One region of the Pseudoalteromonas sp. SR43-3 genome, then DNA from elsewhere that is predicted to be linked to it. Evidence: riboswitches for the same ligand, from Rfam matches in the RefSeq annotation. Region 1 holds a riboswitch; the other holds the start of a gene.
The links. A riboswitch is a leader RNA that binds a small molecule or an ion and turns the genes downstream of it on or off. The one in region 1 is predicted to bind cobalamin.
Positions count from the first base shown of each region.

Region 2: it holds a riboswitch for cobalamin, as region 1 does, so the genes downstream of both, H5088_RS03115 (ABC transporter ATP-binding protein) here and H5088_RS17005 (TonB-dependent receptor domain-containing protein) in region 1, are expected to answer to the same signal.

Region 1 covers NZ_JACJEC010000020.1:12,458-17,487, forward strand. Annotated here, with positions in the region: gene H5088_RS17005 (TonB-dependent receptor domain-containing protein) at 1-1,361, opposite strand, end outside; cobalamin riboswitch at 1,397-1,581, opposite strand; gene H5088_RS17010 (ABC transporter substrate-binding protein) at 1,636-2,430, opposite strand; gene H5088_RS17015 (YajQ family cyclic di-GMP-binding protein) at 2,619-3,101, opposite strand; gene H5088_RS17020 (VanZ family protein) at 3,254-3,607, shown strand; gene H5088_RS17025 (ketopantoate reductase family protein) at 3,600-4,502, shown strand; gene thiI (tRNA uracil 4-sulfurtransferase ThiI) at 4,528-5,030, opposite strand, start outside.
Region 2 covers NZ_JACJEC010000002.1:165,928-170,957, forward strand. Annotated here, with positions in the region: gene H5088_RS03110 (iron ABC transporter permease) at 1-427, opposite strand, end outside; gene H5088_RS03115 (ABC transporter ATP-binding protein) at 429-1,241, opposite strand; cobalamin riboswitch at 1,487-1,621, opposite strand; gene H5088_RS03120 (porin) at 1,683-2,615, opposite strand; gene H5088_RS03125 (LysR family transcriptional regulator) at 2,782-3,654, opposite strand; gene H5088_RS03130 (DUF413 domain-containing protein) at 3,746-4,120, shown strand; gene H5088_RS03135 (response regulator) at 4,207-5,030, shown strand, end outside.

The sequences.
Region 1 (5,030 bases):
TCAATATCATTTCTAAAAATAGCAACGTCAATACTTGCTATATCAAAATCTACATTTAACCCAATCTCTTGATTTAATGATTTCTCAGGCTCTAAATCAGGATTAGATGAAGGTGGAAAACCAGGAAAAGCCGGAAAGTATAAATCGTTAAATGTAGGTGCTTTAAAACCAGTGCTTTGGCTTATGCGGAACGTGGCGTCTTCAGATAAATGATAACCCGCAGCGGCTGTATATGTTGTTTCGTCGCCAAATTGTTCATCATCGTCTTGGCGAATTGTTAAATTAGCTAACACTTTTTCAGCATTGTAATAAGCCCCAACAAATACTGCTAATACATCACGCTCTTGCATATCATACTGCGTTGAACTGTGCGATACATCATCGTTGTACCAGTTAACACCACCGCTAATATTAAGCTCTTCAGATAATATATATTGACCGTTATAATCAAATTGCACACGTTTCGTTATAAAATCATTTACACCAAATGCTGAGGTATCGTGAGAATCATCTGTTGAAATAGCAATATCAATACTATGCAATTGGTTAGTGTAGTTTTTACTCCAACCTGCAGAAAGCTGATAGTTTTTAAAATCACCTGTTTCTATAGTACTTGTGGCTGGACTAAAGCGACTGTCGTAATCTGCATAGCCTTCACTGTATTGACCTAATAACTTAAAGTCGCCGTAATGTGCATCGGTGTAGTTTACTTTAAAACCAAGGTTTTTATTTTCATAGCCATCTTCATCAGGTGCTACGCCTTGCAGTGCATCAAAGTTATCTGTTTTTTCAAAGCCTGCATTAAATGCTGTTGTTATATCATCTGATTTTACAGAGCCTGCAACTTGATAATTTTGATAAGAGTCAGAACCAAATGTAGCGCTTAGGGATAAGTTATCTGACTCACGCGTAATAATATTAATAACACCAGCGAGTGCATCAGAGCCATAAACAGCCGCGCGAGAGCCTTTAATAATTTCTATGCGTTCAATACTATTTAGAGGGACATTATTTAATGCTTTTTGACCTAGTGTTGCTGAGCCTGTACGTACACCGTCAATTAAAATCAACGTATCGCCAGAGCCCGTACCACGAAGTGACACACCTGTATTTTGACCAAAACCACCGTTTGGATTAACTTGAAAACCCACTTGCGTGCTTAAAAGTGTAGGTAAATCGCGTACGTTACTAGCTTCTATTTCAGCACGTTCAATAACATTTACACTCGCTAAAACTTCGTTAATTGATTGCTCAAACTTATTAGCTGTAACGGTTATTTTTTCAATTGATTGCTCTGCACCAGACACAGAAAATGAAAGCGCAGCAGAAATTGCAACGCCTAGAGTTGTTTTGTTTAACATGAGATCCCCTACCTTTGCCCACCGCAAAGATTTAGTAAGTAAGATTGCATCAAGGCCGGTCTCCGGACTCAGTAAGCACATAAAAACATGCAATACTCTACCGTTGCGGGGGCAGTGTTGGGCTTGTAGTCATCATGAAAACGCACCAACTTCCCGATTATCCTGCTAAAAAAATCATTACATGAAGTGGCTAGCAAGCACCTTGAAAATATGCCGTCATTGTGAGCATTTTGTTTACAGATGTCAATGGACGTCTATATAGCTAAAAGCTATTTCAGTTCAGTGCTGTATTATTATAGCTTGACGGAATACCGTACTTATCAAGTAGCTTCTGAAGTTGCATTTGTGTAGTAGGTAAATTTAATATTTCATCCATTTTGCGACTAGATATTTTATTTGATTGTGAGTTAATCAAAAAATGTGTTTCATACACTGCATCTGGTACGTCACTCTTAAATAGTAAATCCATATTTAAGATATTCTGCTTTTTAAAATACTGATAAGCAATACTGTTTAAAACCCCGACTTCAGCGCGCCTTAATAGCAGCATTTTAACTACATTGAATTCATCGATTGTAAGGCTTACCTGGTGCTCTTCTCTCAAGTATTCGGCATTTGTATTAAATCCTGCAAATCGATACGAGTACCCTAAAACCCCAACTTTGGTTAATTTGTCCAGATTGTCAAAATAAGTTTGTTCTGATGCATTCTCTTTGAGTGTATAAAGCTCGTTTTTGGTGATGGTATAAAATTCAGTTTTTTCAATGTTTTTCTGCGTTGTTTTTGGCAGCCATTGCATTGCCATTAAAAATAAAACGTCGAAGTTATTTTTTTCAACAGACAAAGTAAGCCTTTTTACAGGTAAAGAAATAAGTATAAAGTTAAATTCCTCCTGTGCGTCGTTTAAAATATTAATAAACTCAGGAGCAAAGCCCTGCTTTTTTTGCGCGTTAATAATAATCGGAAAGTAGCCATCTTCGACCAATACATCAATATCAACTGGCTTTGATAAGCTTGGCTTGGTAAATATAAGCAAAACAAATAACAGAAATAATTGATGGGGTCTCATTTTAATACCTTCTAGAGTGAAATTTTTATTATATTCAATTAAATATAATAGCTTAAATATCAAAAGGTGGATTAATACATGCAGAACTACGAGAGGATAAGGTGGGAAAGTTGTAAAAAATTAAGTAGCTTTAATCTGTCTGCAAATATAGACAAATTAAAGCATTTTTATTAAAAACAGTTTATAAATTAGTCGCGAAAGTTTTTAAACTGAAAAGGCTGACCTAAATCGGCACTGCGTACTACCTGCATTGCCTCTTGAAGATCGTCACGCTTTTTACCTGTCACACGCACTTCTTCGCCTTGAATAGCGGCTTGTACTTTAACTTTTGAATCTTTAATGGCTTTAACCACTTTTTTGGCCATGTCTTTTTCGATACCTTGCTTTAACCCAACGTTACGAAATACATTTTTTCCTGCACGGCTAATATCTTGAAGTTCTAAACTAGCTACATCCATACCGCGCTTTGAAATTTTTCCCGCTAAAATATCGAACAACTGCATAACTTGAGAGTCAGCTTCTGCTTTAAGCTTAATTGTTTTATCGTTTAGCTCAATAGATGCATCAACGCCTCTAAAATCAAAGCGAGTCTCTAGTTCACGGTTTGCGTTATCAACCGCATTTTTAGCTTCGTTCATTTCTACTTCAGATACAATATCAAATGAAGGCATTAGTATACTCCTAACTATTTAATCTTAATTTTATGTGGCAATTATAACGCTAAAATTATAAATCTTTACATTTTTCTGCATCTTGTTCAGGTGCGATACTAAATTAGTTTGATATACTTGCGCCTCTTTTTTAAGCGATTTTAGGATTTGTCGTGACAAGGCGTGTTTATCAAGCAGTTTTTTTAATCAGCATAGTGGCTTTCACCTTTTTATTTGCTAAAGAAATAAAAGGTGGCGTTGTAAATTTATTCCCTCATGTTGATAAAGTCGCCCATTTTGGGATTTTTTTTATATTAGCCATAATAATGGATAAGGCTTTTAAGCTTCCTTTATATGCTCAAATACTCTTATTAGCAGGCTATGGCGCCTCGATAGAAATAATGCAAGACGCACTACCTTATAGGCAAGCATCACTTGGTGATTTTTTTGCTGATTTTGCAGGTGCTGCAAGCTACTTTTTACTTAGAGTAATTTTTACACCTCGAAAAAAGAACCCACATGGCTAATATTTTAATCGTTGGCGATGGCGCTATTGGCTTATTGCTGAGCCACTTTTTGAGCGCATCGCATAATGTCAGTGTTTTAACTCGTAAAAACCCAACAAACACCCGCTTTTACAGCAGAGGTAAGGGTGCATCAAAAAAAATTGACGCTAAATTTATTTCATTAAATCAGCTAGATAAAGCAACTGAATTTGATGTAATTTTATTTACCGTTAAAGCTTTTCAAGTGCTTGATGCGTTTTCTCAAATAAAGCCATTTTTACCAACACATTGCTCTGTTGTACTTTCGCACAATGGAATGGGCAACGTTGATGAGATAAATAACCAGCTAAACACCCATCAAGCACTCTACTTTTTAACGACAAGCATAGCGGGCTTTAAATCAAACCAATATATTGTGCAACACACAGGTGAAGGACAAAGCGTTATTGGTGGCTGTAATGAGCTTGCACTTCAAAATAGTGCGCCAATAGCTGATACTTTTAAAGTAATACCCAACCTAAAGTTTACTAATAACATTCAGCAGCTTCGTTTTGAAAAGCTACTCGTCAATATTGCCATTAATCCATTAAGCGCTTTAAGTAATGTAAAAAATGGCGAATTACGTGCACCTAAGTACAATACAATAATTTTTAATGCACTCACTGAAGCATGCAATATTGCAAAGGCTCAAGGGCTTAATATCCCATTAATTAAAGCTCTCAATACCGCTTATAAAATAATGGAGTTAACCGCAAATAATTACTCATCAATGCAGCAAGATATAGCTCACAATAGAGAAACTGAAATATCAGCTATATGTGGCTATATTAGCCAACAAGGTAAACTTCACAGTATTCCAACGCCTTACAACGATGAGTTGTTAGTCAAAATTCAGGCAAAAAAAAGCGTGGTATAAACCACGCTTATATAAGCTTTTAACTTTACGGGCGATAAACTTTTACAGTTTCGAAGCCCTGTTCGTGCAGCATAAGTGCCTGTAGTTGGCTCATTACGCCTCTGTCACAATATAAATAGTAGTCGGTGTCTTTTGGTAAATCACCAAACTTAGTAGCCAAACGGAAGAACGGCAAATGCACCACTTCAACACCATCGATTGCAAGCGGTGCAGCTTCTTCTTCTTCTGGTGAGCGAATATCAATTACTACAGAGCCTGCAGGTAAATCAGCAACCGACTCAGCCTCTTTTAGCTCTTGCTTGGCTTCTACGTCAATATCGCGTACATCCATTATGCGCGCGTTATTTACTACGGTATCTAGCACATCAAAATCGAACTTTTCTTCTTCGGCTTCTATTACTTCAATTTTGGCTTTAACTGTCGGTTTTTTAGAAATAACACCACAATATTCAGGCATCGTTTCAGCCATTTCAGCTGTACCAATTTGGCGAGCAAGATTAATAATTTCTTGTTTATCATTTTGAATTA
Region 2 (5,030 bases), on a different contig from region 1:
GCTGCCTACCTGCAATAAGAATTAATAAACTCATAGCGAGTAAGCTACCTAATAACGCTGCTGCCGATAACATAAAACCTGCGCTAATGCCTGCTAATGCCATAAGTAACACCACGCCAAATGAGGCGCCCGACGATATACCAAATAAGTAAGGATCGGCTAAAGGGTTACGCGTTACCGTTTGTAAAATAAGCCCCGCAATTGCTAAGCCAGAGCCTGCTAAAAAGGCGAGTAATGTTCGTGGCATTCTTAGTTCAAAAATAATACGCGAATTAAAAGACACATCAGTTGAGAGCAAAAAGCTATTAAATACATCTTGAAGTGAGGTCTCTGCTGCACCAAAACTAAGTGCTGCAAATAAACTAAATAAAGCAGCCGCAGCACTGATGAATAGCGCAAGTGAGTGGCGAGTATTAACTGCGCTCATATTATTCGTAACCATAAAAGTAAGTGATATGAGGGATGCTATTTCCCGACTTCGATATTTGCGGGTGATTATTTACTTGGGCGCAGACACCAAAAACGTCGCCTAGCATGTTTTCGGTTAATACCTCACTTGGCGTGCCTGTATGTGTAATTTCACCATTTTTAATAACCACTAGTTCATCGCACATTGCAGAAGCTAAGTTTAAATCATGAAACGATGCAAACACCGTTACACCCAACGATTTAGCAAGCTCCATTACCTGTATTTGGTATTTAACATCTAAATGGCTAGTTGGTTCGTCCATTATTAACAACTGAGGTTGCTGAACTATGGCGCGGGCTATCAAGGCACGTTGCTTTTCACCACCCGAAAGTGACTCAAAGCTTTGATCGCTATGACCTGCCAACCCTACAGTGTTGATAGCTTGGGTAATTTTTTGTTTATCAATGTTAGTTACTGAGCTAAATAGCGATTTATGAGGCGTTAGCCCAAGTGCAATAACATCAAATACGCTTAAGTTAAATTGCGACGGGGTTTCTTGTAAAACAACCGCTACTTTTTTTGCGTACTCATCGCTTTTTAGCTGCCAAATATCGGTGTTGTTAAACTCTACAACGCCATCACTGGGTTTATTAAAACGATATAAACAACGCAATAAGCTCGATTTACCTGCGCCATTGGGGCCAATTAAACCAACAAATTTACCTGTGGTTATTTTAAGGTTTATTTTTTTGAGGATCGTTTTATTGCCAATACCCCACGATACGTTTTTAACGTTTAGTAATGGTATATTTAATGGCGTTTGAGTGTGCAATAGTCAGTCCTAGACGGGATTAAACTCACTAAAATGCGATAAAAATACTAATGCACTACAAGAAAAAATGAGTAAACCCGCTCGTTAAAAGAATTTATACCAATTGCACTAAATTAGTGATTTATTATAGCGACAAAGAAATAGCTTAATAACAAAGCGGAAATTATGACATATACTTGTTCTATATGAATAATTTTTAACGAAGTTAGTAAGTTATTTAATTCGCTAGAAAGATCATGTTTTTAATAAAATTGGTATTATACCATTTGTATCTGACTTAAAGCTTTGCGCTAATTACAGTTGCGGGAACAGTCGAGGACTCGCACCTCATTCCAAATGAAGCTCTATTATGGGCGGCTAAGTAAATAATTTAAAGCAAAAAAAACCGCACTCAAAAGAGCGCGGTTAAAAAGGGAGTGTTTTAACTAATTTAGCGAATAGTTAAAACTTGTATTCCATACCTAAGCCTACGTAGTCTTGGTCAACGTTGTTGTCCATGTCGAAGCTTGAGTAAAAGCCAAATACTTTAATGTTTTTATTTAATTTGTGATCAAGACCAACTGATATTGCTGACTTATCGTCGCTGTCGTCAAAGTCCATGTCTTGGTATTGTACTTTAAATGTGTTGTTACCCATGCTGTAAGCTGCATTTAATAGATAACCATCCGCTTCTGCGCTGCCGTCAACTTTTTCTTGTGTTTGGTACATTGCACCTAACTTAAAGTTTTCAACTTTACCTTGGATTGACGCGCGTACTACATCGTAGCCATTTACTTCACTATCGGCTGCGATAGAGGCATATACTGCGCTCTTTTTAAGTGCCACGTCACCGTAAGTAACCGCTATTGAGTAACCGTTATCAGCGTCTACATCATCTTCAGCTACAAAAGTAGCAAGTACTTTAAAACCTTCGTATGAGTTTGATGAATAACTAACAGTATTCCCTAAACGGTTTTCACCTTTAAATACATTTTTAATATCGCCTTCAAGGTCGTTAAACAAGTCTAACTTACCTTGAGATTGTTTAAGCGCAGTATCGTTACGACCAATAACCACTTGGCCAAACGCACCTTTTAAACCAACGTATTGGTTACGCGCAGAAATATTGTCGTCGTTATCGCCTTTTGAATCAGCATCAGACACATCAACTTGAAACTCAAACTTATATACCGCTTCTAAACTATCATTTATTTTTTCAGAACCTTTAACACCAAGACGAGATGCATTACTTTTTATCTCAGTAAAAGATCCTTCGCCGTCATCAGATGATTGCACTGTTACATTCGCTTTACCGTAAATGTCTACATCGGCAAGTGCATTAAAAGATAAACCACTTAATAGTGCTAAGCATAAGCTCGATTTTACAAATTTCATGTTATTTCCTTGGATAATCACAAAAGACTAATTTTTAAAACTGCTGCATTTTGTCACCGCTAAATGACAGTAATATTACAATGGAAATATTAATGTCTTTTTTTATTAATAAAAATGCATTAAATTTGAAATCAAAATAACATGAAAGCCTAATAAACGGCCGAACTTACTTACTTTTCTTTAATGACAAGCTTGGGGTCATTTGCGATAGTAAATTAACTAAGGTTTCTATTAACTCTTTTTGCTCGTTGTCTCTGTGATACGCTATAAACACGTCTCGCGAGGTATTTTCTACATCTTTAACATGAAACAGTTCACCTTTTTCTAAATGCCCTTCTACCAATACTTGAGGTATAAATGCACTGCCGCCACATTGCAGTATTAAATCAAGTGCAATACGTCCTGTGCTGGTTCTAAAATAAGGCGGTGTTTTACCGGTAAACTGACGCGCATGCCAAAGTGAGAAAGTAGTTCCCCAATCAACATATACATACTGATTATCAAAAAAGTTTTCGTTCGTTGCAGTGTCGTATCCGCTTACGGGAATGATTGGCAACTCACAGATTCGCTCTACCACTAGCTCGTCTACTTTTGGTGGATCAAACAATATTGCCAAATCAAGCGTGCGTTCTAATAACAGCCGAGTGCTTTCTTGTTGTGCTTTAACTTCTGCGACTAATGACACGCCCGGCATCGCTGATACAATATTTGTTATACCAAACTGTAAAAAAGCATCCCAAATATTGGGCGTTCCTGCTAAGCTAATTTGCTTATGCATATTATCGGCAAGCGCAACATCCACTTTGGCGCGTTGCATGCCCGTAATAATCATTTGTGCATGGGGTAATAAACGCTCGCCAGGTGCTGTAAGTTGAATGTTATTACGCTGGCGAATAAACAAATTAACACCAAGTCCTTGCTCTAATTGGCGAATTCTAAAGCTCACTGCAGACTGCGTAATATAAAGGTTTTCGGCCGCTTTACCAAAGTGACGCGTACGCACTACCTCAACAAATGTTTTTAATAAATCGATATCCAATTTTTTATCCTCACGATAAAAATAATTTGTTTAATAAATTGCCAAACTTGCATCATACTCCAGCTAATTACTAAGGTATGAGGATAAAGCTATGAGCAATAACATTTCATTACTACGCCAAGCATTTGTTAGCCAACGTCAATTTTATGATGATCAAAACTTTCCACGAGGCTTTAGCCGCAGCGGAAACTTCACCTTATTAGAAGCCAGCATACTTGAACAACACGGAGTTGTTTTAAAAGGCTTATACAGTAAAACAATTGAGCCGCAAAACGAACACCAAGAACAGTTTGTAGCAGTCGTAACTGGCTCACAAGAACCTACCAACCCAATCGAACGAGCTTGGGTAAAATACTTAAAACTAACGACCTGCAAAACTAAGTTTCATACTTTATTTGGCCGTTCAAAAATGTCGAGCCCGGCGCCGATTAGCCAAGAGTATTATTCAGAAGCGGATAATCTGTAAGTATTTAAGTTATTTGCTTTTTTGCGTTTTAACAGTTACAACTTGTATAAGCAAATATTTTTGCAAAATATATATAGGGTTGTTCCGTGACGCGAAAAATACTAATAGTTGAAGATACACCTGCCATGGCGCGAGTGCAAAAGCACATCGCGCTTAAGGCTGGTTATGAAGTTGATATAGCTGAGTCATTAGCGCAAACAAAAGAGCTTATAAGTAAAAATAGCTATTTTTGCGCTGTAGTTGACTTCATATTACCTGATGCCCCATTAGGTGAGGCAATACCTTGTACTATTAATGCAGACATTCCAACTATTGTAATGACGGGCAATATTGATAAAAAAACTCGCGACACTGTAGAAAAATACCCAATCATCGATTACATCATTAAAGAAAATAAACAAGCTTATCAGTACCTCGAAAAACAGTTACAGCGCCTGCCTCGCAACGAAAATGTAAAAGTACTCGTTGTTGACGACTCTAAATCGACCCGACGATACATTTGTAGTTTATTAGTGCGCCATAAGTATCAAATTATTGAAGCACAAGACGGACAAGAAGCGTTAAACCTGCTTGAAGCTTCACCTGATATTTCAGTTATTATTACTGATAATGAAATGCCCAATATGAATGGCGATGAACTATGTAGCGAGATTCGCCGCTTATACAGCAATGATGAAAAAGCTATTATTGGTATTTCGGGTTCTGACTCTGTAGGGCTTTCTAGTTTATTTTTAAAAAATGGCGCAAACGATTATTTGCACAAACCTTTTAATAGCGAAGAGTTTTACTGCAGGCTTAGTCAAAACGTCGATATGTTAGACCTTATAGCCACCATAAGGCGACAAGCCAACACGGATTATTTAACTAATTTACCAAATCGTCGTTACTTTTTTGAAGAAGCTGAAAAATC